DNA from 2 places in the Bacillus sp. 0209A genome. Region 2 is predicted to be linked to the other one. Evidence: riboswitches for the same ligand, from Rfam matches in the RefSeq annotation. Region 2 holds a riboswitch; the other holds the start of a gene.

Region 1 (3,422 bases), on a different contig from region 2:
AGAATTACAGGATCATTCTGTAATCCTCCCCCCTCTTTGGGCTATAATATACGAAGGAGAGAGGGGAGACAGCTATGAAGTCTAAATTTGAAGGATCTATTGACAATCTAAAAGAAATTGAAATGAACGCCTATGCCTACGAACTAATACGAGAGATCGTTCTCCCAGATATGCTTGGCCAAGATTACTCTTCCATGATGTATTGGGCAGGGAAACATCTCGCCCGTAAGTTTCCTCTTGAATCATGGGAGGAATTTCCGGCCTTCTTTGAAGAAGCGGGCTGGGGAACCCTCACTAACACAAGCGCTAAAAAACAGGAGCTTGAATTTGAACTTGAAGGGCCGATCATTTCCAACCGCCTTAAACATCAGAAAGAACCATGCTTTCAGCTTGAAGCTGGTTTTATCGCTGAACAAATTCAATTGATGAATGACCAGATTGCCGAATCATATGAACAAGTGAAAAAGAGAGCCGATAAAGTGGTTCTGACTGTGAAATGGGATATGAAAGACCCTGTGTAATCAAAAAGGCGGTGACTGCATAGTCCCGCCTTTTTTGATTACACAGCTGAAGGGTGTTTTGAAAGCTCAAATGCATCGTGCAGCGCTTCGACCGCTTTCACCATGTCATTTTCGCTTACGACTGTTGACACTTTGATTTCAGATGTGCTAACCATCTTGATTAAAATGTTTTTTTCCGCCAGTACAGCAAACATTTCAGCCGCTACACCAGGATTTGATACCATACCTGATCCGACAATGGATACTTTAGCCAGCTTGCTTTCTGTCTCGATTTTCTCAAATTCCAGCGCGCCTTTGTACTCTTCAAGCACCTCAACAGTCTGGTCCGCGTCTTCAGATTTAACAGAGAAGGAAATCCCGGCATCATGGTCTCCCGCCTGCGTTTGGATAATGATATCCACGTTAATATTTCTTTTGGCAAGCGTTGTAAAAATGGTAGACAAAGTGGTTAGGCCGCTTGTCAGCCCGTAGATTGTTACCCTTGTGATTTGATCTTCGAACGCAATGCCTCTGACAATTAAATTCTGCTCCATGGATGATTCCTCCTCAATTAATGTCCCCGCTTCTGTTTCTGTACTTGAACGCACTTCTAACGGCAATTGGTAATTTTTCGCGAATTCAACAGCTCTCGGATGAAGAACGCCGGCGCCTAAATTGGCAAGCTCAAGCATTTCATCGTATGAGATTCCGGCAAGCTTTCTCGCTGATTTCACATACCGCGGATCGGTTGTAAACACGCCGGGCACGTCGGTGTATATGTCACATTTATCCGCTTTTAATGCGGCAGCCAAAGCGACCGCTGTTGTGTCTGAACCGCCCCGGCCCAATGTCGTGATTTCACAATCCTCCGTCATGCCTTGGAATCCCGCGACAATCACAACCTTTCCTTGCTCAAGCTGGCTTGCTAAAACTGTAGTGTCGATATCTGTAATTCTGGCGTTTCCGTGTACGGATTCCGTGCGGATTCCCGCCTGCCAGCCAGTATAGGACACCGCGTCATAGCCTTTTTCCTGCAGCGCCATTGAAAGCAGGGAAATCGTGACCTGTTCGCCTGTCGCCAGCAGCATATCCATTTCGCGTTTGCTCGGCTGATCGGTGATGTCTTTTGCAAGGCTGACCAATGCGTCAGTCGATTTCCCCATAGCTGAAACGACTACGACGACTTGATGGCCTTTCTGTTTTTCCGCGATGACGCGGTTTGCCGCATTATTAATTTTTTCGACTGAGCCGACGGAAGTACCTCCGAATTTTTGTACGATTAGACCCATGAATGACCACCCTTTACATTTTGGTTCGTGCGGGTGAGGAGAAAGAGCGCTTTGTCCACAATAAAAAAAGCAATGAGAGGAATTTGCTCTCATTGCTTATCAATTAATCATCATGAATGATTATGAACAACGAGATAGCCCTCCAAGAAAATGATTTCTTGACAGCCTTACATTTATTCAATGCACGGCCAGCAAATAACACCGATGGGATTTTATTTGCTTCGGCGACCTCCCCTTTCAGCCTTTTTCACGGAATCCATCTTTCTCCAAAGGCTTACTCTTGAAGTTCGCACCTCTATCTTCACCATATAACACGATCTAACTATGAAATTAGTTCACATTTTATCAGATCTTTTTTAAAAGGACAACATTATTTTTGCAATTTGTCGTAAAGGAGCTGAGCCGCCGCTGCGGGAACACCCGCTTTTTTGAGGTCCTCAAGGCTTGCTTCCTTCATTTTTTTAACAGAACCGAAATGCTTTAACAGCATTTTCTTTCTTTTCTCTCCGATACCCGGAATGTCGTCCAATACGGATTGAAACGCGCTTTTACCGCGGATTTGCCTGTGAAAGCTGATCGCGAACCGGTGCACCTCGTCCTGGATGCGCTGCAGAAGATAAAATTCCTGGCTGTTTCGTTCCAGATACACCGCCTCCAGCGGATCCCCGATGAGTAAATTTGAGGTTCTGTGTTTTTCGTCTTTCGCTAAACCGGCAATGGGAATATCCAGACCGAGTTCATTTTCAATGACATCCCTTGCAGCGTTGATCTGCCCTTTTCCTCCGTCAATGATGATCAGATCAGGCAGCGGCAGGTTTTCACGAAGCACTCTTGAATAGCGCCTTCTGACGACCTCTCTCATTGAGCCGTAATCATCCGGGCCTGTAACGGTTTTGATTTTATATTTGCGGTATTCCCTTTTGTTCGGTTTGCCGTCGATAAACACGATCATCGCGGAAACCGGGTTTGTCCCCTGTATGTTTGAGTTATCAAACGCTTCGATTCTGTGAGGCGTATAAATATTCAAGGCTTCACCGAGCTTCTGCACAGCCCCGAATGAGCGCTCCTCATCCCGTTCGATTAAGGAGAATTTTTCTTTCAGCGCGATTTTCGCATTTTTATGGGCCAGCATGAGCAGTTCTTTTTTCGGGCCTTTTTTCGGCTGGTGGACGTTTGTTTCCAGCAGCTGCTCAATTATGGATTGATCTACGCTGTCCGGAACTAAAATTTCCTTTGGAAGGAAATGGTTGTTTTTTGAATAGAACTGCCCGATGAACGTAAGGAACTCTTCATCAGCTTCCTGATAGAGCGGGAACATGCTGACATCGCGTTCAATGAGCTTTCCTTGCCGGATGAAAAAGACCTGTACGCACATCCAGCCCTTATCGTATGCGTAAGCGAATACGTCACGGTCGACTAAATCGTTCATCGTCATTTTTTGTTTTTCCATCGTTGAGTCAATATGGGCCATTTGGTCGCGAAGCTCTTTTGCCCTTTCAAACTCAAGATTCTCCGCAGCCTCATGCATTTTCTCTTCAAGCTCTTTTTTGACATCATTATAGCCGCCCTTTAAGAATCGGGTAATGCTCTCAACCAGCTCTCTGTTCGTCTCTTCGGAAATATCCTTTACGCA
Region 2 (3,422 bases):
AATCGATATAAAAGCCGTAAAAAATCGTATTGGAGATCAAGATGACAGTCAGAACCAAATTGGCAATCAGCAAAAAAACCCGCTGCTTGTTATCTTTTAGAAACAGGCCAATCCCGAATAAAGGAAGGATAAAGCTGAGCGGATTGATCAGCAGTATCAGCTCCTCCGACAGAGAATCAATCTGCAAATCAAACCCGATTTTATAGATTACATACGTTTTGATCCACATGAATACGATCGAAATACATAAAAACCGCTGATTGTGAAAAAGGGTTCCTTTCATTAATATGACTCCTCACGTTTTCTTGATCATCTGCATGAAATGCTTCTTATGTAAAACCTACTAAAAATAGCCCGTTCAGACAAGTGTCAGCACTCACGTTTAAAACATGCGTCCATGAAACAGCATATAAAAGTAGTAACATGATGCAATTGTCAGGCCGGCTAACACAAGCTGCTCAGAAAAACTGCCTGTCTTCATATAAAATGGGAGCCTTACGCGAATCGTTGAAGGGAATAATAATTTAATTCCATTCACCGTCCAAGCGTCAAGAATCAAGTGACTCGCCATTCCGATCATCAGTCCGGTTGATATGTTTTTATCTGGAATATATGTGGCAGTGATAAAAAACATGATGAGCAGAAACAGCAGGCTGTGCGTAAACGTCCGATGGCCAAAAACGGAGCTGACGACTTTCGATAGGATAGGAAATCTTCTCCCGATTTTGCTTTGCGTGTGGCAGATATCGGGAATCAATGCCCCAACCGCGCCGGACGCTGTCATAAGCACAGGATCAAATCCATAATAATAAGCCGCTGCCGTACAAGAAGCGATGCCTCCCATGATGTGTGTTTTTCCTGTCATTTCTCGCTTCTCCTTTTATCTTTTGCAAAAATGTCTGAATTACAAATATATCAAGAGAATGTATGTTTGATCAACAGGACTTTGGACGATAAAAAATTTTTCGCATAATTTTTCAAGGAAAAAGGCATCTTAATCGTGTACCTATTTTCTAAAAGAGGTGATACGAATGGATTTCTTTAATAAAGATAAAGGAAAACGTTCTGAAAAAGAAAAAAACGTAATCCAGGGAGCTCTTGAAGATGCCGGTTCAGCTCTAAAAGATGATCCGCTTCAAGAAGCTGTGCAAAAAAAGAAAAACAATCGATAACCCATGCGGATAGGGCTTGGCTCTATCCGTATTTCCATCTGTTCCCTTTGACAGATCATCCTTTCTTTGATAACCTTCTGGGAGTAACTGAATTATTAAATCCTCACTCTTTCTCAGTGAGGTAGAGGTTGCGCGGATGATGAGTAGCACATGCCAGGCTGACAGGGGCTGTTTAACATGTGTAAAAGGCATCAGCGCCGAAGTGTGGAGAAAGCCGATCCTTCTCTATGCTGGGACTGTATCTGAATAAGTGCAGGACTGCCGCGTGCTTTTTCGCGGAGGGCTATCCGGAGATCAAGGGTGTGTGTTTCTTTAAGCATGGACTTTTGTTCAGGCTTTTTTGCGTTTACATGATCTCGGGGTCTGGTCCGTACAAAGAATCATGGAGGTACTGGAATGGAACAGACGAAAAAATGGGGTTTTTGGTTATTAACGGCGTTTGTCGTTGGAAATATGGTAGGATCGGGAATTTTCTCCTTGCCAAGCTCGCTTGCTTCAATCGCGAGTCCGCTTGGCGCCACGTCCGCTTGGCTTTTGACAGGTGCCGGCGTGCTGATGATTGCACTTGTCTTCGGGCATTTGTCCATCCGCAAGCCTGAACTGAAGGCGGGACCGCAAAGTTATGCAAGGGCGCTGTTCTCTGATCCGAAGAAAGGGAACGCTGCCGGTTTCACAATGGTGTGGGGCTACTGGGTGGCGAGCTGGATCAGTAACGTGGCGATTATCACAAGCCTCGCCGGTTACTTGACTTCGTTTTTCCCGATCTTGGTTGATAAACGTGAAATGTTTTCGCTCGGCGGGCAAGAGGTGACACTCGGCCAATTGCTGACGTTTGCAGTATGTACGATCTTGTTATGGGGCACGCACACGATTCTCGTTACTAGCATTAACGGTGCAAGTAAATTGAACTTTGTCACGACGCTTTCTAAAGTACTAGGTTTTGTTTTCTTTATCGTTGCCGGATTGTTTGTGTTTCAAACGGCATTATTCGATCATTTTTATTTTCCGGTTCAAGGAGAAAACGGCACAAGCATTGGAATTGGCGGCCAGGTGCATAACGCAGCGATTTCTACACTGTGGGCGTTTGTCGGAATTGAATCAGCAGTTATCCTATCCGGCCGTGCGCGCTCTCAGCGTGATGTGAAACGCGCGACAATTACCGGATTGCTGATTGCTTTGAGCATTTATATTATCGTGACTTTAATTACGATGGGTGTTCTGCCGCATGATAAGCTTGTCGGCTCTGAAAAGCCGTTCGTTGATGTGCTGTATGCGATTGTCGGAAACGCGGGAAGCGTGATTATGGCGCTATTGGCTATCCTTTGTTTATTCGGAACGATGCTCGGCTGGATTTTGCTTGGCTCTGAGGTTCCATATCAAGCCGCTAAAGCGGGAGATTTTCCGGCATTCTTTGCAAAAACGAATAAAAAGGGAAGTCCGATTATCGCATTAATGATTACAAACGTCATGTCACAGGTCTTCATCTTCTCGGTTATTTCCCGGACAATAAGTGACGCATTTACGTTTTTAACGACAGCGGCAACACTTGCGTATTTAATTCCGTATTTGGTATCTGCGATTTACAGCTTGAAGCTTGTCATCAAAGGTGAAACGTATGACCAGCTGAGAGGTTCCCGTGTAAAAGACGGATTAATCGCGATATTAGCGTGCGCATACTCATTGTTTGTCATCATAACAGGCACAGCGGATTTAACGACATTTACTCTCGGCATCGGTTTATTCTTTGTCGGCTTGATCGTTTATCCATTTGTTGTTAAAAAGTTCCGGAAAGCATAAACAAAAGACACCTGATTAGTTTCCATCAGGTGTCTTTTTTATAAAATCACAATTTGCCGTGTTAGCAATCCGATCGTTAAAACAGCTGAAAGGAAAGCAGAAATAGAAAGAAAAACCTTCACGGATAATCGAATATGCAAAAAGCGTTTTTTCAGCCTTTCCAGCAAACCAAACAGAACGAGCACTAAGATAAATACAAGAAGCACACTAGAAAAAGGTTTTCCGATATAGAGCCCGTTAAAAAAACTGATCGCGATGATGATGCAGCTAAATATGAATTGCGCAAGAAAATATCCGATGTGGTTCAAAATGAGCCGCTCCTTATAGATGTGCAAAAGAGCCGCGGGCAGGCGGCTCTTTTGTTTATTTTGTTAAGCTTTCCGTAATAAACTTCAGCTGGCCTTCTAATGAAATCGGATCAGAGAAATAGAAGCCAATAGGGTCAATCTTGTA

What was found. Region 2 has a riboswitch for lysine ahead of V6D44_RS09300 (amino acid permease). Riboswitches for the same ligand answer to the same signal wherever they lie in the genome.
Region 1: another riboswitch for lysine. It lies ahead of V6D44_RS14935 (aspartate kinase); the one in region 2 lies ahead of V6D44_RS09300 (amino acid permease).

The regions. Positions count from the first base shown of each region.
Region 1 is NZ_JBAIZV010000003.1:782,975-786,396, forward strand. It holds gene V6D44_RS14930 (YslB family protein) at 75-521, shown strand; gene V6D44_RS14935 (aspartate kinase) at 560-1,789, opposite strand; lysine riboswitch at 1,917-2,095, opposite strand; gene uvrC (excinuclease ABC subunit UvrC) at 2,160-3,422, opposite strand, start outside.
Region 2 is NZ_JBAIZV010000002.1:816,883-820,304, forward strand. It holds gene V6D44_RS09285 (LTA synthase family protein) at 1-283, opposite strand, end outside; gene V6D44_RS09290 (metal-dependent hydrolase) at 383-865, opposite strand; gene sspJ (small acid-soluble spore protein SspJ) at 1,032-1,172, shown strand; lysine riboswitch at 1,287-1,466, shown strand; gene V6D44_RS09300 (amino acid permease) at 1,569-2,969, shown strand; gene V6D44_RS09305 (hypothetical protein) at 3,008-3,277, opposite strand; gene V6D44_RS09310 (iron-hydroxamate ABC transporter substrate-binding protein) at 3,333-3,422, opposite strand, start outside.